DNA from 4 places in the Pseudomonas sp. FW507-12TSA genome. Region 3 is predicted to be linked to each of the others. Evidence: predicted binding sites of a transcription regulator. Region 3 holds the regulator's gene; each other region holds the start of a gene.

Region 1 (5,437 bases), on a different contig from region 3:
GGCGCCTGGCCGAGCTGGGTACGCTTGGGGTCGACGAAGCGTGCCCCGGGAATATGCCCGGTGCTGTAGCGGGCGGCGCTGGTCAGGTCGACCAGGATCAGTTCGCGGGCGTCGAGGCGGGCGAGCAGGTCGCCGGGTTCGATGACCAGCGGCAAGCCGGAAAAATCAGACATGTCAGGTCCCCAGGGCACAAAGGGTGGAATTGTAGCGCAAGCGTTACTGGCTGCGGTTGGTAAAGCTGTGCAAGGCCTTCTCGATGCACTGGGCGGTCTTGCCGAAGGCCTGGACGCTGGTTTCGGCGAAGGGCACGCCGTCCTGGTCGGCGATCGCCAGCAGTAGAACCCGACCATTGCAGGACAGCGAGCGGATCAGCAGGTGCTCGCCACGGAACAACTGGCGCAGGGCCCCGGGCAGGTGGGGAGCGAATTGCCGATAGTTGTCCGGGGTCAGGCGGATCTGCGCGGATTTCTCCAGCAAGCGCTGTAGCAGCGGGTTTTGCTTGGCTTGCAGGCTCAGCCCGGCGGCTTCCCTGGGCAGGCCATGCAACTGTTGCACTCGCAACTGGCTGTGGCTGCGATCGACCATCAGCAGCATGATCCGCCGCATGCCACATGCCGCCAGGGCATCCCGGGCAAACCCGGTGAGGTGCACGGCATTGGTGAAGGGACTCGGTTCGAGCAGCAGCTCGCTGCACAGCTGGCGCCACTTGGCCAGTTCCAGGGGCGTTGGCGCAGGTGCCGGCAGCTCGCCGTTGTGCAGGCGGCGCACGTTCCAGGGCCAGAGCAGGGCCTGGGCCGGGTGCCAGAGATCGGGCTGGCTGTCGTTGCGGGCGCTGTTGGCGGCTTGTTGGTGCAACTGTTGCTGGACCTCGGCGACCGGTATCTGCAGGTACAGGGCGGTGAGGTTCTGCCAGCGTTGGCCGTGGGGGTTGTTCCAGGAAAATTGCGCCGCCAGGGCCATGCCGTTGGCCAGCAGGACGCAGTTGGCCGGCTGGTTCAGCCAGCGCCGCAGCTCCGGGTCGTCGTCCAGGCGCTGTTGCTGGCGCAGCGGGTTATCGCTGTCGCGGGCGATCAGCATGACCTTGGCCAGCAGGTGTTGCTCGCTGGTCAGCAGGCGGTAGCCCTGTTGCACCCAGATTGGCAGGTGCCAGGCTTGAACCAGGGCTTGGCAGACCTCCATCAGGCGTACGCCGAACAATTGCAGTTCAACCTTGCGCGCTGGCTCGTGCTTATAGATGACCCGCAGCTCCCACTCTTCCATCAGCTTGGGGTAGCTCAAGGCGATGGCCCATAGAGGCGAGAGGAACAGCAGGCTGCCCCAGTGGATGTCCTGCCACAAGCGGGCCAGGCGCCCGGCAAAGAAACCGTTGGCTTGTTGGGTGGCGTGCTGGCTGATCAGCTGCAATTGCCGCAAGGCCTGGGGAATTTGCTCTTCGGGCAGGGTCGGCAGTTGTTCCAGCAGTTCCTGGGTACGCTTGAGGCCCAGGCGGTTGACCGCGATCTCCAGGTTCTCCGCCGGCTCGCTCATGCTGCCATGGGTGTGCCGGTTGGCCTCGCGGATCACGCTGAGGGCCAATGCCGGGCTATTCTGCATCAGGTCGGCGATTTCCCGCAGCGAACTGCGGTTGTTGGCGATGGCCTTGCAGACCCGGTCATGGCTGGCTTGCGGCACCGGCAGGCGCACGGCGCAGAGAAGCTTGACCCAGGCCTCTAGAGAGCTGGGGGCAGAGTGCGGGGTGCTGGTTTCATTGGACATGGTCGGGCGCAATCATCGTCTGCTGTGAACACGCCCTGAGCGGGCCAAACTGGCTTTTCACCTTAACTGGCTATAGTCTGGCGCAGTTTTGCCGATAAGTAGAAGAAGAGTTTTAAGAACTTCCGAATATGACCTTGAACCCGACTCATAAGTACTCTCCTATCTATGGCTAAAATCATCGGCATCATCGTCGTATTCGCTAGCGTGCTCGGCGGATACGTGCTTTCCCATGGCAAGATCGCAGCGCTGATCCAGCCTTTCGAGGTATTGATCATCGGTGGTGCGGCCTTTGGTGCATTCCTCCAGGCCAACCCCGGCTACATGACGATGCACGTCGTCAAGAAATCCCTGGGGATGTTCAGCTCGCGTTTCACCCATACCTTCTACCTGGAAGTGCTGGGCCTGATCTACGAGATCCTCAACAAGAGCCGCCGCGAAGGCATGATGGCCATCGAGGGCGACATCGAGGACGCGGCAGCCAGCCCGATCTTCGCCAAGTACCCGGCGGTGCTCAAAGACGAGCGCATGACCGCCTACATCTGTGATTACCTGCGCATCATGTCCTCCGGCAACATGGCTCCCCACGAGCTCGAAGGCCTGTTCGACATGGAGCTGTTCAGCCTCAAGGAAGAACTCGAGCACCCCTCCCATGCGGTGACCGGCATCGCCGACGGCATGCCCGGTTTCGGTATCGTCGCGGCGGTACTGGGTATCGTGGTGACCATGGCGTCCCTGGGCGACGGTGACCAGAAGTCCATCGGCCTGCACGTGGGTGCGGCGCTGGTAGGTACCTTCTTCGGTATTCTGGCGGCCTATGGTTTCTTCGGCCCGCTGGCCCATTCCCTGGCCCACGATGCCAAGGAAGAGCTGAACGTCTACGAAGCCATCAAGGCATCCCTGGTGGCCTCCGCTTCCGGCATGCCGCCTTCGCTGGCGGTGGAGTTCGGGCGCAAGGTCCTGTACCCGGCGCACCGTCCGAGCTTCGCCGAGCTGGAACAAGCGGTTCGCGGTCGCTAAGTCATGGAAAACAATCAGCCGATTATCATCAAGCGCGTCAAGCGCTTCGCTGGCGGTCATCACGGGGGCGCCTGGAAAATCGCCTTCGCCGACTTCGCCACGGCGATGATGGCGTTCTTCCTGGTGCTGTGGCTGTTGTCCACGGCCACCCCGGAACAGAAGATCGCCATCGCCGGTTACTTCAAGGACCCGATCGGCTTTTCCGAAAGCGGTACGCCCTACATCATCGACCTGGGCGGCTCGCCGGAACTGGCGCCGGAAAACACCCTGAATCCCGAGATCCAGTCCCAGCCACAGCCGGACAAGGTCACGGTGGACTCCGAGCAGGTGGAGGGCATGGCCGAGCAGGTCGAGCGCGAGCGTCTCGAACTGCTGCTGCAGGAGCTGCAGAACAAGGTCGAGGAAAACCCCCAACTGCAGAAGTTCAAGGACCAGATTCTTTTCGAGATCACGCCTGACGGCTTGCGCATCCAGATCATGGACGCCGAGAACCGGCCGATGTTCGACTCCGGCAGTGCCCGCCTGAAGCCGTATTTCGAAGACATCCTGCTGGCCATGGCCGACACCATCAAGGCGGTGCCGAACAAGATCAGCATCAGCGGCCATACCGATGCCACGCCTTATTCGGGCAGCGGCGAGTTTGGCAACTGGGAGCTGTCGGCCAACCGTGCCAACGCCGCTCGTCGAGCACTGGTGGCCGGTGGTTATCCTGATCCGCAAGTGGCGCGGGTAGTGGGTTTTGCTTCTTCGGCGCTGTTCGATCGCAAGGATCCGTTCAATCCGGTCAACCGGCGTATCGACATCGTGGTGCTGACCAAGCGCGCCCAGCGCGCCATCGAGGGCGAACAGGGCGACCAGAAGGCTCCGGCGCCGACCCAGGGCACTGGAGCCCCTGGCGAAGTACCGGCTGCAGCGGCCGATCCGCACGCCTTGCCGCCGGGCAGCGAGCCACTGCCGGCCCACGAAGTGCGCCAGCGCCTGAACATCTTCGAAGACGGCGTGCTGAAGATGGATGAGCAGGGCGCAGCGGGCCAGGCTCCTGCACCTGCACCTGCACCTGCACCTGTGGCGCCGGCAGCGGCGCCCCGGTGACACTGGGGACTGCCAGGTAAAAACCACAAGGCCGCGATCATCGCGGCCTTGTGGTTTCTGCGTGGGGCAGGGTCAGTAGCTGTCGTCGGGCAGGCTGGCGATGATCGAGCGGTAGCTGTTCATCCGCTGTTGCTGGATGCGGCCATCTTCCAGGGCCTTGAGCAGGGCGCAGCCGGGCTCGCGGTCGTGCTTGCAGTCACGGAAGCGGCAGGTGCCCAGCAGGTCGTTGAACTCGATGAAACCCGCCTCGACGTCGGCGCGGCTGACGTGGCCCAGGCCGAACTCACGAATACCGGGGGAGTCGATCAGTTCGCCGCCACCGGGGAAGTGGAACAACCGGGCGGTGGTGGTGGTGTGGGTGCCCTGTCCGGAAAACTCCGACAGCGGGCCGACCCGGGTGAAGACGTCCGGCAGCAGGCTGTTGACCAGGGACGACTTGCCCACCCCCGACTGGCCGACGAACACGCTGATGCGACCATCGAGCAGCGCTTGTAGTTGCTCCATGCCGTCGCCGTGATGGGCCGAGACTTCCAGCAGCGGATAGCCCAGCTGGCGATAGACCGCCAGCAGGGCGTTGAGCGCCGGGGCGTTCTGCTCGTCGATCAGGTCGGCCTTGTTCAGCAGCAGCAAGGGGCGGATCCCGGCGTGCTCGGCGGCCACCAGGTAACGGTCGATTAGGTTGGCATGGGGTTCTGGCATGGGCGCGAAGACGATCACGATCATGTCGACGTTGGCCGCTACCGGCTTGAGCTGGCCACGGCTGTCGGGGCGGCAGAGCTCGGTGCTGCGGGGCAGTTGGGCGACGATCACCCCGATGCCCTGGTTGCCGGCGCGCCAGACCACCTGGTCGCCGGTCACCAGCGCTGGCAGGTTGGCCCGCAAGTGGCAGCGAAACACCTGGCCGGCCAGTTCGCCTTCGCGGGCCTCGACTTCGACCTGGACGCCGAAGTGGGCGATCACCAGGCCGGTCTGTTCCGGACCCAGGTCGCCCCCTTCCAGCGCCTCCATGACGGAGGACTCGCGTTTGGCGGCGCGGGCTGCGCGCTCACCCTGGATCTTTTCGATGCGCCAGTTCTGGCGACGATTGAGCTGGCGTTTGGCCATTGATGTTCCGTGTCGATAATTACGGCGATTGGGTAAAACGGCGGCGAGTTTAGCACGCCGGGCAGGCCCTCTAGGCTAAACTGCGCAACTACGCCGAGGAGCCCACCCATGCAGAACCCGCAGAACCTGATTTGGATCGATCTGGAAATGACCGGTCTGAACCCCGACACCGACGTCATCATCGAGATGGCGACCATCGTCACCGATAGCAACCTGAACACCTTGGCTGAAGGACCGGTCATCGCCATCCACCAGAGCGACGAGATCCTTGCCGGCATGGATGAGTGGAACACTCGCCAGCACGGCAATTCCGGCCTGACCCAGCGGGTGCGTGAAAGCCGCATCGACATGGCCGAGGCCGAAGCCCAGACCATCGCCTTCCTGGAGCAATGGGTGCCCAAGGGCAAGTCGCCGATCTGTGGCAACAGCATCTGCCAGGACCGGCGCTTCCTCTATCGCCACATGAAGA
Region 2 (5,437 bases), on a different contig from region 3:
GCCGTCGGCGCTCCATGGAACCTGTTCTGGCGACAAGAGCAGATGCAGGTCGTAGTGCCGGGCCAGCAGCTGTTCTTCGAGCCAGGGCGGGCAATCGTCGAACAGTGCTCGGCTCCAGAGGATGTTGCTCAACAGGTGGGTATCGAGGATCAGCAATTCGGGTTGTTGTGCTCGTGCCTGGTCTTCCCAGGCCAGTTGCCCGCGGGCGATCCGGGGAATGTCCGCCAGGCAGGTATCACGGCGCTCCTGCTCCATGAAATGGCGCACGTATTCCCCGACTAGCAGGCCGCCAAAATGGGTTTGCAGCTCGGCCGCCAGCCAACTCTTGCCGCTGGATTCCGGGCCGGTCAGAACCAGTACCTTCATGGCTGTAGCGCCGGGTCGGCGCGCCAGGTCCGCCAGCCCTGGATGGCCAGCAAGGTGAACAGGGCATATAGCGCGGCTGTGAGGTACAGCTGCTTGTAGATGAACAGGCCGACGAAGATCACGTCCACGGCGATCCACAGCGGCCAGCACTGCACGCGTTTCTGTGCCATCCACCATTGCGCCACCAGGCTGAAGGCGGTCAGGGCCGCGTCCAGCCAGGGCTGTGCGGCGTCGGTCCAATGGGCCATGGCCGCCCCTAGCACCAGGCTGCCGACCGCGCCCAGGGCCAGGCCCTGGAGCAGGGCAGGGAACTGTAGCAGGCTGACCGGGCGTCCCTGGTGCTGGTCGCCGCCGCGGGTCCATTGCCACCAGCCATAGAGCTGCAATACGGCGTAGACCACCTGCAGCAGCATGTCGGAATAGAGCTTGACCTCGAAGAAGATCCAGCTGTAGAGCAGCACCATCACCAGGCCGATGGGCCAGCACCAGGGGTTCTGCCTGACTGTCAGCCAGACGGCGATGACGCCGAGCGCAGCGGCAAACAGTTCAAGCCCGGACATGGTGGTTCCTTGGGAAGTGGAAGAGGGGGCGGATTGTACCCAGACTGGCCAGTGGCGTCAGGTGTTGGCCGAATCCACCGGCGGCATGCGCAGCGGCGGATTCGGGTTGTCTGGCGCATCAGACGCGGAACTGTCGCAAGAGGCCGTTGAGCTGTTCGGAGAGCTCCCTGAGATGTCGGCTGGCGGCGCTGGAGTGCTGGGCCGCCAAGGCCGTTCCCTGGGACAGGCCGGCGGCCTGGCCGACGTTATGGTTGATGTCTTCGACCACATGGGCCTGTTGCAGCGTAGCGCTGGCGATCGAGGCGTTCAGCTCGTTGAGCGTGTGCAGGACCTGGCCGATGGCATTGAGGCTCGAGCCCGCGAGGCCGGCTTGTTCGATGGTCGCCTGGGAGGCCCGGCTGCTATCGCCGATGACCCGAACCGCGGCCTCGGAGTGGCTCTGCAGGCGCTCGATCATGCCCTGGATTTGCGCAGTGGACTGCTGGGTGCGCTGGGCCAGCAGGCGCACCTCGTCGGCCACCACGGCGAAACCGCGGCCTTGTTCGCCGGCGCGGGCGGCCTCGATGGCGGCGTTCAACGCCAGGAGGTTGGTCTGTTCGGCGATGGAGCGAATCACCTCCAGCACCGTGCCGATCTGGGTACTCTCGGCCGCCAAGGTGCGGATCACCTCCACCGCCTGGTCGATGGTCCCTGACAATTGGTCGATCTGTTGCAGGCTACTGTCGATATTCACCTGGCCCTGCTGGGCCTGGACCTCGGCTTCACGGACCCCCTCGGCGGCATGCTCGGCACTACGCGCCACATCCTGGACGCCGGTGGTCACCTGGCTGATGGCGGCCGCCACCTGTTCCATCTGCTGCGATTGTTGCTGGCTGCGTTCCTGGGCTTGCGAGGCATTGCTGCCCAGTTCGCTGGAAGCTTGTTCCAGGGCGGCGGCGCTGGACTGCAACTGGGTCACCACGCCACGCAACTTGGCGGTGAAACCATTGAAATGCCGGGCCAGTTCGGTCACTTCGTCCTGGCCATGGGTGTCGAGGCTGCGGGTCAGGTCGCTCTCGCCGCTGGCGATATTGGCCATGGCATGCACGGTCTCTCGCAAGGGGCTGACGATGCTGCGCACGATCAGCACCACCAGGGCACCCATCAGCAGGGCGATCACCAGGCCCACGTAGGACGCCCGCAGCACCTGGGCCTGGAACTCCTGTTGCAGGTCATCGATGTACACCCCCGAGCCGATGATCCAGCCCCAGGGCTGGAACAGCTGGATGTAGGAAGTCTTCTGTACCGGTTCCTGGGCCCGGGGCTTGGGCCAGCGGTAGTCGACCATGCCGGCGCCCTTGGCCTTGGCCAGGGTCACCATCTCGTTGAACACCTCAAAGCCATCCGGATCCTTGATCGAGGCCAGGTTCTGCCCGTCGAGCTTGGGATTGGCCGGGTGCATGATCATCACGGGCGTCAGGTCGTTGATCCAGAAGTAGTCGTTCTGGTTGTAGCGCAACCCGCGAATCGTCTGCAGCGCCTGCTGTTGCGCCTGTTGGCGAGTCAGGCTGCCAGCGGCTTCCAGACCCTGGTAGTAATCGAGTACGCCAGCGGCAGTCTGCACCACATGCTGGGTTTTCTGCGCCTTGGCCTGATACAGGTCGCCATGAATCTGCTGGAGCATCATCACCCCCAAGGCCACCAGGGTCAGTAGCGCCACGATCAGGATCAGCCACAGGCGCTGACTGATTGACATCTTTCGCAAGCTTTTCATCATCCGGTCACTCCAGGTTCTTGTTCTTGTCATGAACGACTAAGAGCATCCAAGCACGCCTGTCCGGGAGCGCCTACCCTACGGAAGTCCAATAACACCGCGACGCTTTTTGCGCCTGTCTGCTAGGATTTCGGCGTCTTCGCGCAAAACCTGAACAATTCTGGTTTTTTCACATAATTTTCATGGGCTTGTGTTGATCTTTGACATGCCGGGTTCCCGGCCAATTTCGATGCAGTGAACATTTATAAAGAGGCATGCCACGAGCATCGCTTCATGGGGGATCGATGGACCTTTGGACTGCCTTTCAGGCATTGCTACTCGGGATTGTGGAGGGCTTGACCGAATTCCTGCCCATCAGCAGCACGGGACACCAGATCATCGTGGCCGACTTGCTCGACTTTGGCGGCGAGCGCGCGATGGCTTTCAATATCATCATCCAGTTGGGGGCGATCCTGGCGGTTGTCTGGGAATTCCGGGGCAAGATCCTGGATGTGGTGATTGGCCTGCCGACCCAGCCCAAGGCTCGGCGCTTCACCGCCAACCTGCTGATCGCCTTCCTGCCGGCGGTGGTGCTGGGGGTGATTTTCGCCGACCTGATCCACGCCTACCTGTTCAACCCCGTCACAGTGGCCACGGCCCTGGTGGTTGGCGGCATCATCATGCTGTGGGCCGAGCGCCGCGAGCATCAGGTGCATGCCAACAACGTCGATGAGATCACCTGGAAGGATGCCCTCAAGGTGGGATTCACTCAGTGCCTGGCGATGATCCCGGGAACTTCACGGTCCGGCTCGACCATCATCGGCGGCTTGCTGTTCGGGCTGTCGCGCAAGACCGCCACCGAGTTCTCGTTCTTTTTGGCCATGCCGACCATGGTCGGGGCCGCGGTGTACTCCGGCTACAAATACCGGCATCTGTTCCAGCCCGATGATTTGCCAGTGTTCGCCATCGGTTTCGTTACCGCCTTCATCTTCGCCATGATCGCGGTCAAGGGCCTGTTGAAGTTCATCGCCAACCACAGCTATGACGCCTTCGCCTGGTACCGCATCGCTTTCGGCTTGTTGATCCTGGCGACCTGGCAGTTCGGCTGGATCGACTGGGCGGCGGCCAAGGCGTGAGGGCTTCTCGATCCGAGCAACGCCAGGGCAGCCCCGGGCGGATCCAGCATCCCCGAGCCAAGCTGCTGGCGTTCATCCTGCTGTGCGCCTTGCCGTTGTATGGGGCGCTATCACTGTGGTGGCGCGACGGCTCGGTCATTGCACTGGCAGCCTATGGTGCGGTCAGCCTGCTGACGTTCCTGGCGTATTGGCATGACAAGCGCCAGGCCCGGGAGCAGGGCCAGCGCACGCCGGAGAACATCCTGCATGCCCTGGAGCTGGCCGGTGGCTGGCCTGGGGCGCTGCTGGCCCAGCAGTTGCTGCGGCACAAGACCCGCAAGCTGTCCTACCAGGCGCTGTTCTGGCTGATCGTCGCCTTGCACCAGGTGTTCTGGGTCGACCGGTTGTTCTTGCAGGGCGGCTGGTCGAGGCTGCTCTAGAGCAACAGCCCGACCTGGGTCCGCTTGGGCAACTTGGCCACCACTAGCTGGTGGGAACGTTGCAGCAACTGCTGCAGTTCGGCTGCGGCCAGGGGGTAGGGGGCCTGCATGATGATCCAGTGGGCCCGGGCCAGGTACGGCGCCGGCGCTATGCCTGGGCGATCCACATGGCCCAGGAACAGCTCCGGGTCGACCTTGAAGGCCAGTGAGTCGCCCCGCAGGTTCTGCATGGCGAACATCTTGCTGCCGGCAACGGAGAACACCCGCACGCCGCCCCACTTGTAGTCTTCCCGCGCACCTGGCAGGTCCAGGCAGAAACTCGCCACTTGCTCTTCGGTCATTCGGGTGTTGGCTTTCACAGCGATCGTTCTCCGCATTCTTCGAAGGCTTCATGCAGGTGCTCGATCCAGGCCCGGACGGCCGGCAGCACACCGCGTCGGTGAGGATAGACCGCTTGCAGCCAGCCACCAGGCAGCGACCACTGCGGTAGCAACTGCACCAGTTGACCGCTGGCCAGTTCTTCCTCGCAATACAGCATCGGCAGCACGGTGCAGCCCAGGCCGGCCAAGGCGCAGGCCCGGCGTACGATGAAGTCGTCGATGCCCAGCCGCGCTTCCAGGGCCAGTTCGCAGGTATTGCCTTGCTGGTCCAGCAGGCGCAGGTGCACCAGGCGATCGGCTTCCAGGGCGCCGAGGATCGGCAGGCGACGCAGGTCCTCGGGTTGCTCCACCGCGTGTTCGCGCAGGAACGCGGGCGAGGCCACCATCGTCGTCTGCGCCGGACGCAGGCGACGGGTCACCAGCAAGGGGTCCTCATCACCTTGTTCCCGCACTCGCAGGGCCACATCGATGCCTTCGTTGACCAGGTCGACGCGTCGATTGACCAGCAACATCTCCAATTGCACCTGGGGGTACTTTTGCAGGAAGCCGCTCACCAGGGGCGTCAGCAGTTCATGGGCCAGCCCCACGGGGCTCGAGACCCGCAACCGCCCCCGGGGTTCGCTGGCCATGCTGGCCACGGCTTCATCGGCCATCTCCGCCTCCAGCAACATCGCCTGGCAATGCCGCAGGTAGCGCTCGCCCACCGTGGTCAGCTTCAGTTGCCGGGTGGTGCGCTGCAGCAGGCGCGCGCCCAGGCGCTCCTCCAGCTCGGCGATCCGCCGCGACAGACGTGACTTGGGAATGCCCAGGAGGCGGCCGGCCGCGGTGAAACCGCCGGCCTCCA
Region 3 (5,437 bases):
GACCGTCACCGGTAATGGTGGCGCCGGACATGCCCGGGGTCCCCTGGAGCATTTTGCCCAAGGGCTTGATGACCACTTCTTCCTGGCCCACCAACTGGTCGACGACAAAGCCGATCCGCTGGGTGCCCACCGAAAGGATCACTACGTGGCCCTCGCGCTGCTCTTCATGAGCGGCGGAACTGACCAGCCAGCGTTTGAGGTAGAACAAGGGCAAGGCCTTGTCCCGCACGATCACCACTTCCTGGCCGTCCACCACGTTGGTGCGCGACAGGTCGAGGTGGAAGATTTCGTTGACGTTGACCAACGGGAAGGCGAACGCCTGGTTGCCGAGCATGACCATCAGCGTCGGCATGATCGCCAGGGTCAGCGGCACCTTGATCACGATCTTCGAACCCTGGCCCTTGGTCGAATAGATGTTGATCGAGCCATTGAGCTGGGAAATCTTGGTTTTGACCACGTCCATGCCCACACCGCGACCGGAGACATCGGAGATCTCGGTCTTGGTGGAGAACCCGGGGGCGAAGATCAGGTTGTAGCACTCGGTATCGCTCAGGCGATCGGCGGCGTCCTTGTCCATCACCCCGCGCTTGACCGCGATGGCGCGCAGGACATTGGGATCCATGCCCTTGCCGTCATCGGAGATCGACAACAGGATGTGGTCGCCTTCCTGCTCGGCGGCCAACACCACCTTGCCCTGGCGCGACTTGCCCGATTCCTCGCGTTCTTCCGGAGATTCGATACCGTGGTCCACCGCGTTGCGCACCAAGTGCACCAACGGGTCGGCCAGGGCCTCCACCAGGTTCTTGTCGAGGTCGGTTTCTTCCCCCACCAGCTCCAGGTTGATCTCTTTCTTGAGCTGCCGGGCCAGGTCGCGAACCAGGCGCGGGAAGCGCCCGAAGACCTTCTTGATCGGCTGCATGCGGGTCTTCATCACCGCGGTCTGCAAGTCGGCGGTGACCACATCGAGGTTCGACACCGCCTTGGACATGGCTTCGTCGCCGCTGTTGAGCCCCAGGCGCACCAGGCGGTTACGCACCAGTACCAGCTCGCCCACCATGTTCATGATTTCATCCAGGCGCGCAGTGTCCACGCGCACCGTGGTTTCCGCTTCGCTGGCCGGCTTCTCGGCTGCTGCGGCTGGCGCGCGGGCCGGAGCAGGAGCCGCGGCGGGTTTTGGCGCCTCGACCTTGGCCTCAGGCTTGGCAGCGGCGGCCGGCTTGGCTGCCGCAGGCTTGGCCACCGCGGCACTGGCAGCCGCCGGTGCCGCCACGGCAGGAGCCGCAGCGACCGTGGCCGCTGGCTGGGCAGTGCCTGGCGTGTCGGAGAACTTGCCCTTGCCGTGCAGCTCATCGAGCAGGGATTCGAATTCGTGATCGGTGATCAGGTCGCTGCCAGCCGCAGCTGCATCTGGCGCAGCGGCGGCAGGTGCGGCAGCTACCGCCGATTCCAGTGCGTCAACGGCGAAATTGCCCTTGCCATGCAACTGGTCCAGCAGTGCTTCGAACTCGTCGTCGGTGATCTCATCGCCGCCGGCAGCGGCGCCACCCTCGGCATCGGCCGCGGCGGGAGCGAGCGCATCGGGGGCGAACTGGCCCTTGCCGTGCAACTGGTCCAGCAGGGACTCGAACTCGGCGTCGGTGATCTCGTCGCCGGCAGGCTCACCCTCGGCGGCAGATACGGCGGCGGGCGCGGCATCGGCATCGGCCTTGGCGGCGCTCAGCGAGTCGAGCAACAGTTCGAATTCGTTGTCGGTAATATCGCCCGCCGGCGCTTGCGGCTCGGGCTCGGGTTCCGCCACGGCCTCGACCACCTCTTCCACGGGGGCAGGAGCGGGCTGCGCACCGGCCGGTTCGGCCAGGCGCGCCAGGGCGGATAGCAATTCAGGTGTCGCATGAGTGATCTCGGTACGCTCGCGGACCTGGCCGAACATGCTGTTCACCGTGTCCAGAGCCTCGAGCACCACGTCCATCAGTTCCGAGTCGACTCGTCTCTCACCCTTGCGCAGGATGTCGAAAACGTTCTCGGCGATATGGCAGCACTCCACCAGCTCATTGAGCTGGAGGAAGCCGGCGCCCCCTTTAACAGTGTGAAAACCGCGAAAAATTGCGTTGAGCAGATCCGCATCATCTGGCCGGCTTTCCAGCTCGACCAATTGTTCGGACAGTTGCTCTAGAATCTCGCCGGCCTCAACCAGGAAATCCTGAAGGATCTCTTCATCGGCGCCGAAGCTCATTAATGGGTGCTCCTAGAATCCAAGGCTGGAAAGCAAATCGTCAACATCGTCCTGACCGGACATGACGTCTTCCCGTTTATCGGCATGAATCTGCGGACCTTCACCCTTGGCGAGATGTTTTTGCGGATCTTTTTCCGCCAGGATCGATGCGCGGTCATGTTCGATACCAGCGAAACGATCGACCTGGCTGGCCATCAAGACGAGTTTGAGCAGATTGCTTTCGACTTCCGTGACCAACTGGGTCACGCGCTTGATCACCTGGCCGGTGAGGTCCTGGTAATCCTGCGCCAGCAGAATGTCGTTGAGGTGGCCGGAGATGGTACGGGTCTCCTGCTCGCTACGAGTCAGAAAACCGTCGACCCGCCGCGCCAGTTCGCGAAACTCCTCGGCACCGACCTCGCGCCGCATGAAGCGGCCCCAGTCCACGCTCAAGGCCTGGGCTTCAGCGCTCAGGCCGTTGACCAGCGGGGTGCTGCTCTCCACCAGGTCCATGGTGCGGTTGGCTGCGGCTTCCGTCAGCCGGACCACATAGGACAGGCGCTCGGTGGCATCCGTGATCTGTGAAACTTCCTCGGCTTGCGGCATATGCGGGTCAATCTGGAAATTGACGATCGCGCTATGCAGCTCGCGGGTGAGCTTGCCCACTTCCTGGTACAGGCCGCGGTCACGGGTCTGATTGAGCTCATGGATCAGTTGCACGGCTTCGCCGAACCTGCCCTTCTCCAGACTCTCGACCAGTTCCAGCGCATGTTTTTTCAGGGTCGACTCAAAGTCGCCCAGTGAAGATTCGTTATGCTCCATAGCTCCCCCGTGGCGCAATGGCTACGCATCTCAACCGATGCGTTCGAAGATCTTCTCGATCTTCTCTTTCAGCGCCTGGGCCGTGAATGGTTTGACGACATAGCCGTTAACGCCGGCCTGGGCGGCTTCGATGATCTGCTCGCGCTTGGCTTCGGCAGTCACCATCAATACCGGCAGGTGCTTGAGCTTTTCATCGGCGCGCACGTGGCGCAGCAGATCGATACCGGTCATGCCCGGCATGTTCCAGTCCGTTACCAGAAAGTCGATGCTCCCGCTGTTGAGTACCGGAATGGCGGTAGTGCCATCGTCGGCCTCGACCGTGTTGGTGAAACCCAGATCACGCAACAGGTTTTTTATGATCCGCCGCATCGTTGAGAAATCATCAACGATGAGGATTTTCATGTTCTTGTCCAATTCGACCTCCAAGCAGTCTTAAACGCATCCAGTTCCTGGACGCGCCATTCAATCAATCCGGCATAACACGCAACGACTGCATGGAGCACATACTGCAAAACCGGCAAGGCGCAAGGCCTGACCGGTCTTGGGCGCAGTGTCCCCACACTGCCTGTCAGCGCGCTCGCCACTCCCCCAAACGCCCCCGCAAGCGGGCCGCGCACTGGCTGTGTAACTGGCTGACCCGCGATTCGCTGACCCCCAGGACCTCACCGATTTCCTTGAGGTTCAGCTCTTCGTCGTAGTACAGCGCCAACACCAGTCGCTCGCGCTCCGGCAAATTGGCAATCGCATCCGCCAACGCGGCCTGGAAGCGTTCATCCTCCAGGTCCCGTGACGGCTCGAGATGAGCACTGGCGCCATCCTCGTGCAGCCCTTCATGTTCGCCGTCCTGCAACAGGTCGTCGAAACTGAACAGCCGGCTGCCCAGGGTGTCGTTCAAAATCCCGTAATAATCGTCGAGACTCAATTGAAGTTCGGCCGCAACCTCGTGATCTTTAGCGTCACGACCGGTTTTAGCTTCAATTGCGCGAATGGCATCACTGACCATGCGCGTATTACGGTGCACCGAACGCGGTGCCCAGTCGCCTTTACGAACCTCGTCGAGCATCGCGCCACGGATACGGATACCCGCGTAAGTCTCGAAACTCGCGCCCTTGCTCGCGTCGTACTTGGTCGATACTTCGAGCAAACCGATCATCCCGGCCTGGATCAGGTCCTCTACCTGGACACTGGCCGGCAACCGCGCCAGCAAGTGATAGGCGATACGCTTGACCAGGGGCGCATAGCGCTCGATCAGTTCGTATTGGCTGTCACGCGCCGACTTCTTGTAGAGGTTGTAGCCACTGGCAGTCATAGCACCGGTCCCGCTGTTTGATGCACTAGCCGCTCGACAAAGAATTCCAGGTGCCCGCGTGGGTTCGCCGGCAACGGCCAGGTATCGACTTTCTGTGCGATGGCCTTGAACGCCAATGCACACTTCGAGCGAGGAAAGGCTTCATAGACCGCACGCTGCTTTTGCACGGCCTTGCGCACGCTTTCGTCGTAGGGAACTGCGCCGACATATTGTAAGGCCACGTCCAGGAAGCGATCAGTGACCTTGGTCAACTTTGCAAACAGGTTGCGCCCTTCCTGGGGACTCTGGGCCATGTTGGCCAGGACCCGGAAGCGGTTCATGCCGTAGTCGCGGTTGAGCAGCTTGATCAGCGCGTAGGCGTCGGTGATCGAAGTGGGTTCGTCGCAGACCACCAGCAGCACTTCCTGGGCCGCGCGGACAAAACTGACTACCGAGTCACCAATACCCGCAGCGGTGTCGATCACCAGCACATCGAGGTTGTCGCCGATGTCGCTGAAGGCCTGGATCAGGCCGGCATGCTGGGCGGGGCTCAGGTGCACCATGCTCTGGGTGCCCGAGGCGGCCGGAACGATGCGGATGCCACCCGGCCCCTGGAGCAGCACGTCGCGCAGCTCGCAGCGCCCTTCGATGACATCGGCCAGGGTGCGTTTGGGGGTCAGGCCCAAGAGGACATCGACATTGGCCAATCCCAGGTCGGCATCCAGCAGCAAGACCCGTCGACCGAGCTCAGCCAGAGCCAGGGACAAGTTCACTGACACATTAGTCTTGCCGACGCCACCTTTGCCGCCGGTCACCGCGATCACCTGTACGGGATGCATGCTGCCCATGTTCTTTCTTTACCTTGTCTTACTTAGACGGGGCCACATAACTGGCTGCGTGTTCACCGTGAGAACAATGCCTGGCAGACCATCGATGTAGATACACTGCAATCTATTCATGAGTACCTCAGCCGACCCGCTTGGCCGGGTTGTGGTACAGGTCAGCGAACATATCGGCCATGGCTTCTTCGCTGGGTTCTTCCTGCATCTGCACGCTCACGGCGCGGCTCACCAGTTGGTGCCGACGCGGCAGGTGCAGGTCGTCAGGAATCCGCG
Region 4 (5,437 bases), on a different contig from region 3:
TTATCCCAAGTCGCTGCAGGAGGTGTTGGCATGATCAAGGTCATCAAACCGGGCTTGGCCACGTCGGTACAGGATCTGGGCCGCGAGGGCTTCTATCACCTGGGCATCCCGCCGTCCGGGGCCCTGGACCAGTACGCCCTGAGCGCCGCCAACCAACTGGTGGGCAACCCGGCAGGCGCCGCGGGCCTGGAGTGCACCTTGCTCGGGCCGGAACTTGAGTTCACTGTCGATGCCCTGGTGGCGGTCTGTGGTGCACACATGACGCCCAAGCTCGATGGCGTGGACAGGCACCTGGATACCGCGTTCGCGGTCAAGGCCGGGCAAGTGCTGCGTTTCGACTTCCCCAAGGCCGGGGCCCGGGCCTACCTGGCGGTGGCCGGTGGCATCGACGTGCCGCTGGTGCTGGGCAGCCGTTCCACCTATGCCCTGGGCGCCCTGGGCGGTTTCCAGGGGCGGCGCTTGGCGGCCGGCGATGAGCTGCCGGTGGGGATCGACAGCGGCAAGGGCCGCCCGGGGGCCAGCCTGCCCATGGCGCTGCGCCAGTCCCTGGGGGGCGAGATCGGTCTGCGGGTGGTGCCGGGGCTCTATTACGAACGCCTGAGCGAGGGAGCCAAGGCGAGCTTCTTCGCTGAACCCTGGACCGTGGGCTCGGAGGCGGATCGCATCGGCTATCGCTTCAAGGGCGGCAGCGCCCTGGGCTTCCAGCCTCGGGAGCAGCCGTTCGGTGCCGGCTCCGATCCGTCGAATATCGTCGACAGTTGTTATCCCATCGGTTCGATCCAGGTGCCGGCGGGGCTGGAGCCCATCGTCCTGCATCGGGATGCGGTGTCCGGTGGTGGCTACGCGATGATCGGCACGGTGATCAGCGCCGACCTGGACCTGGTGGGGCAGATGCAGCCCAACCAGAAGGCGCGCTTTATTCCGGTGACCCTGGAAGAGGCACTGGAGGCCCGGCGTTCCTACAAGAAGAAGCTGGCTTGCCTGAGCAAGCTGTTTGCGTCCTGATCCACCCGTCCGTGGCGGCTCACGCATCGTGTAGCCGCTACCGCAGGGGACTGCCGGCTAGAACAGTTGGGTGAACAGCCAGTACAGGCTGCCGGACAGCAGGATCGCCGCCGGCAGGGTCAGCACCCAGGCCATGGCCAGGTTGCGGATGGTGCGCATCTGCAAGCCGCCGCCGTTGGCCACCATGGTCCCGGCCACCCCCGAGGACAGCACGTGGGTGGTGGACACTGGCAGGCCGAACATGTCCGCCGCGCCGATGGTCAGCATCGCCACGGTTTCCGCCGACGCGCCCTGGGCGTAGGTCAGGTGGGTCTTGCCGATCTTCTCGCCAACGGTCACCACGATGCGTTTCCAGCCGACCATGGTGCCCAGGCCGAGCGCGATGGCCACCGCGATCTTCACCCACAACGGGATGAAGCGCGTGGCGTTGTCGATCTGCTGCTTGAACAGTTGCAGCTTGTCGCGGGTGTCCTGGTCGAAATGGCCGACCTGGTTCTTGTCCATCAGGCGGATGGTTTCACTGGTCAGGTACATGTCGTTGCGCACGTTGCCCATGGCTTCGGCCGGAACCTTGGACAGCGAGCCATAACCCTTCACTTCATTGCCGATGGCACCGGCCAGGGCGGCCAGGGCCGGCACCAGTTCGGGCGTGGCTTGCTTGCTGCGCATGTATTCCGAGAGCACCGCGCGAGGATCGGCCGGCGCCGCCTGTGGGGAGCTCTTGGCCAGGGCTTGCTGGGTGACTTCGGCCACGGCGGCGAACTGCAGGGCCTGGTCGGCGGGCATGGTGCGGTTCAGGGCGTAGGCCATGGGCAGGGTGCCCACCAGGATCAGCATGATCAGGCCCATGCCTTTCTGGCCGTCGTTGGAGCCGTGGGCGAACGACACCCCGGTGCAGGTCAGGATCAGCAGAGCGCGAATCCACCACGGTGGCGGGGTGTCGCCCTTGGGCGCCTGGTACAGCGCGCGGTTCTTGACGAACAGGCGCAGGGCCAGCAACAGCAGGGCGGCGAACACGAAGCCGATCAGCGGCGAGAACAGCAGGGCATAGCCGACCTTTGTGGCTTGGCCCCAGTCCACTCCGCTGGTGCCATCGCGGCCATGCATCAGGGCGTTGGCTACGCCGACGCCGATGATCGAGCCGATCAGGGTGTGGGACGACGAGGCCGGCAGGCCGAGCCACCAAGTGCCGAGGTTCCACAGGATGGCGGCGATCAGCAGGGCGAAGATCATGGCGAAGCCGGCGGAAGAGCCCACCTGCAGGATCAGCTCCACCGGCAGCAGGGCGATGATGCCGAAGGCCACTGCGCCGCTGGACAGCAGCACCCCGAGGAAGTTGAACAGGCCGGACCAGACCACCGCGAACTGTGGTGGCAGCGAATGGGTGTAGATCACCGTGGCCACCGCGTTGGCGGTGTCGTGGAAGCCGTTGACGAATTCGAAGCCCAGGGCGATCAGCAGCGCGACGCCAAGCAGCAGGAACGGGGTCCAGGTGGTGACCGTGGTGCCCAGTTCGTGCATGTCGTGCATCAGGCTGTAGGCGGTGAACAACAGGCCCAGGGCCAATACGGCGAAGAACACCACCAGGGTGAAGGGGCCGGGTTTCTTATCCAGTTGCGGTTTGGCGTCGACGCTGGGAGAGGCGACGGTCAGGGAAGGGGTGGCCATTGCTGGACAATCCTGTGGCTGGAAGGAATGGCTTCCATGATCGTTGCCGAATGTTACAGGCAGACTGCCCCAGGTCATGGTTTGTGCGATTGACAGGCCCGTTGATCCGTTTGCCCCCCGGCGGCTCGTGCCGAGCCGTGCGCAGCCTGCGGCATCGGCTACACGAGGCGGGGTTGCGGATACGGTGGTGCTGTGTAGCCGCTGTCGAGCGCCAGCGAGGCTGCGTACGGCCGCGGGGTCAGTAGTCCTGGCGTTTGCGAAAGGCCCAGCGCCCGGCGATCACGGTGAAGGTGGCCACCAGCGCCACCAGGATCCAGAAGCCTTCCGGATCGCCGGAGAAGGGAATGCCGCCGACGTTCATGCCGAAGAAGCCGGCGATGATGTTGATCGGCAGGGCCAGCACCGTGACCACGGTCAGGGTGAACAGGGTGCGGTTGCTCTGCTCGTTGAGGTTGGCGGCGATTTCCTCCTGCAGCAGCTTGATCCGCTCTCCCAGGGCCGTGAGGTCGCTGATGATCAGGGCGAACTCCTCGGTGGACTTGCGCAGCTCCTTGACGTCGTCCTTCTGCAACCACTGCGGCGGCCGGTTGAGCAGCCGCAGCAGCGAGCCCGGCTCCAGGGCCAGCAGCCGTTGCAGGCGCACCAGTACCCGGCGCATGGCTCCCAGTTCGGCGCGGTTGGCCGAGACCCTGGCCGCCAGCAACTGGTCTTCGATCTGGTCGACGCTGAGGCTGGTCTTGCGCACGATCTGGGTCAGCACCTCGCCCTGGTCCCGCAGCAGGTGGACCAGCAGTTCCAGGGGCGAGCGGAAGTGCTCGCCGGCCTTGACCGAGGAGCGCAGCTTGTCCACCGAATGCAGGGGTTGCAGGCGGGCGCTGATGATCAGGTTGCTGCGCACGCAGACCCACAGGGTGGAGATGTCCGAGGACAGCATGCTGCTGAAGTTGAACACCACGTCGTTGACCACCGCCAGCAGGGCCGAGTCCACGTGCTCGATGCGGGTCGAGCGCGAACCTTCATGCAGTGCTTCGAAGAATTCATCGGGCAGTTGCAGGTGGGCCTGCATCCAGCGCTCGCAAGCGGCATGGGCCAGGTTCAGGTGCAGCCAGAGAAATTCATCCTGGTGTTCGGCGCATTGCAGGGCTTGCAGGGCCTTGGCCGAATCCATTTCGCGACCACGTTCGCCGGGGCGGAAGCGGTAACCGTAGAGCAGGCCGAACAGATCGGAATCGCGGTGACTCTGGTCGATGCTGTGGTTCATGGGGGCTCGCAGGAGGGACAGTGCCCACGCGGGTTTCACAGGTTCACTTGAACCACATCATGGCAATGCTTCTTGACGGTTTTGTGACAATTGAAAGTCCATGATTCGCCGCGTTACACCGGCGGTCGGCGGCTCTCAAGAATGTGTCGTCGATGCCGATCACGCTCACATGCCATGCGCATTCGAGCCGTCTCGAATGCCCCCGACAGGGACGTTCGGACTTACGCATGCCTTATCGGGCCTGCTCCATCCCTGCCATGAGATCTTCTCGATGTTTTTGCAAAAATCCCTGAGAGGGCAAATTCTTGCCCTGCTGAGTGGCAGCCTGTTGGCGATGCTGTTGATCGCCCTGGCGTGCTTTCAATTGCTGTCCAATGGCGTGCAGAGCTACCGCGAGCTGATCGAGGGTCCGCTGCACAGTTCGCAACTGATCGACGAGGCCAACCTGCAGTTCAAGATCCAGGTGCAGGAATGGAAGAACGTGCTGCTGCGAGGCAAGCAGCCCCAGGAAATGAACAAGTACTGGCAGCAGTTCGAAGATCGCCAGCGCGACGTGCAGAACATCCTTGGCGAGCTGGCACAGACCCAGGGCCTGGAGACCTCGCTCAAGAGCCGGGTCCAGCGTTTGTCCCAGGAGCATCTGGCCCTTGGCCAGGCCTACCAGAGAGCCCGTGATGCCTATGTGGCCGGCGGTGCCGATCCGAGTGCCGGCGATGCTGCGGTGAAGGGCTTCGACCGTGCCGCCAGCGAGCAGATGAGCGAGCTGGTGGTCGAGTTGCGCAAGCAGGGCCAACAGCAGTCGTTGCAGATCAGTGCGGCCGCCGATCGTACGGTGTGGCTGGGTATCCTGGTGATGCTCATTTCCGGCTTGCTGATCGGCCTGCTCAGCCTGTGGCTGGTCAACCGTAGCCTGGTGGAGCCGATCCGCCAGTTGATCGACTATGTGGCCCAGCTCAGCCGTGGCCAGTTCTCCCAGCGGGTGAACAACACTCGCCAGGACGAGCTGGGCAAGCTGGCCGCGGCCGCCAACACCCTGCGTGACTTCCTCGCCCAGACCTTCACCAGCCTGCAGCGCAGTGCCTCGGACCTGGATACCTCCAGTGGCGAGCTCAACTCCATCGCGACCTTGATGTCCCAGGGCACCAACGACCAGTTCAGCCGCACCGACCAGGTGGCCACGGCGATGAACGAGATGTCCGCCACCGCCCAGGAAGTGGCGCGCCATGCCGCCGATGCCGCCCGGGCTGCGGACGATGCCGACCAGTCGGCGCAGCAGGGCGAGCAGGTGATGCAGAGCACCATCGACAGCATCACCCAGATGCGTGGCGAGATCGCCAATACCGCGACCGTGATCCGTCGCCTGGAAGCCGACAGCGGCAGGATCGGCAAGGTGCTGGAAGTGATCCAGGGCATCGCCGAACAGACCAACTTGCTGGCCCTCAACGCGGCCATCGAGGCGGCCCGGGCCGGCGAGGCGGGACGTGGTTTCGCCGTGGTCGCCGA

The links. The regulator FliA, encoded in region 3, starts transcription of late flagellar genes. The targets are predictions, from matches to a motif close to CTAAAGTTTNNNNNNNNNNNGCCGNTAA.
Region 1: the regulator FliA is predicted to act here: its motif matches at 1,826-1,853, upstream of motA (flagellar motor stator protein MotA).
Region 2: the regulator FliA is predicted to act here: its motif matches at 2,807-2,834, upstream of AC3WK8_RS17030 (methyl-accepting chemotaxis protein).
Region 4: the regulator FliA is predicted to act here: its motif matches at 4,069-4,096, upstream of AC3WK8_RS29345 (methyl-accepting chemotaxis protein).

What each region holds. Positions count from the first base shown of each region.
Region 1 covers NZ_JBYSWT010000022.1:64,476-69,912, forward strand. The annotation lists gene rhdA (thiosulfate sulfurtransferase) at 1-173, opposite strand, end outside; gene AC3WK8_RS20355 (HDOD domain-containing protein) at 217-1,755, opposite strand; gene motA (flagellar motor stator protein MotA) at 1,921-2,772, shown strand; gene motB (flagellar motor protein MotB) at 2,776-3,864, shown strand; gene rsgA (small ribosomal subunit biogenesis GTPase RsgA) at 3,937-4,968, opposite strand; gene orn (oligoribonuclease) at 5,077-5,437, shown strand, end outside.
Region 2 covers NZ_JBYSWT010000016.1:129,398-134,834, reverse strand. The annotation lists gene AC3WK8_RS17040 (AAA family ATPase) at 1-366, opposite strand, end outside; gene pnuC (nicotinamide riboside transporter PnuC) at 363-926, opposite strand; gene AC3WK8_RS17030 (methyl-accepting chemotaxis protein) at 1,045-2,679, opposite strand; gene AC3WK8_RS17025 (undecaprenyl-diphosphate phosphatase) at 2,964-3,794, shown strand; gene AC3WK8_RS17020 (DUF1294 domain-containing protein) at 3,791-4,213, shown strand; gene AC3WK8_RS17015 (MmcQ/YjbR family DNA-binding protein) at 4,210-4,554, opposite strand; gene AC3WK8_RS17010 (LysR substrate-binding domain-containing protein) at 4,569-5,437, opposite strand, start outside.
Region 3 covers NZ_JBYSWT010000009.1:143,160-148,596, reverse strand. The annotation lists gene AC3WK8_RS11325 (chemotaxis protein CheA) at 1-2,233, opposite strand, end outside; gene AC3WK8_RS11320 (protein phosphatase CheZ) at 2,246-3,034, opposite strand; gene AC3WK8_RS11315 (chemotaxis response regulator CheY) at 3,065-3,436, opposite strand; gene fliA (RNA polymerase sigma factor FliA) at 3,603-4,343, opposite strand; gene fleN (flagellar synthesis regulator FleN) at 4,340-5,170, opposite strand; gene flhF (flagellar biosynthesis GTPase FlhF) at 5,289-5,437, opposite strand, start outside.
Region 4 covers NZ_JBYSWT010000042.1:49,139-54,575, forward strand. The annotation lists gene AC3WK8_RS29325 (5-oxoprolinase subunit B family protein) at 1-34, shown strand, start outside; gene AC3WK8_RS29330 (5-oxoprolinase subunit C family protein) at 31-1,005, shown strand; gene AC3WK8_RS29335 (inorganic phosphate transporter) at 1,063-2,673, opposite strand; gene AC3WK8_RS29340 (transporter) at 2,912-3,934, opposite strand; gene AC3WK8_RS29345 (methyl-accepting chemotaxis protein) at 4,206-5,437, shown strand, end outside.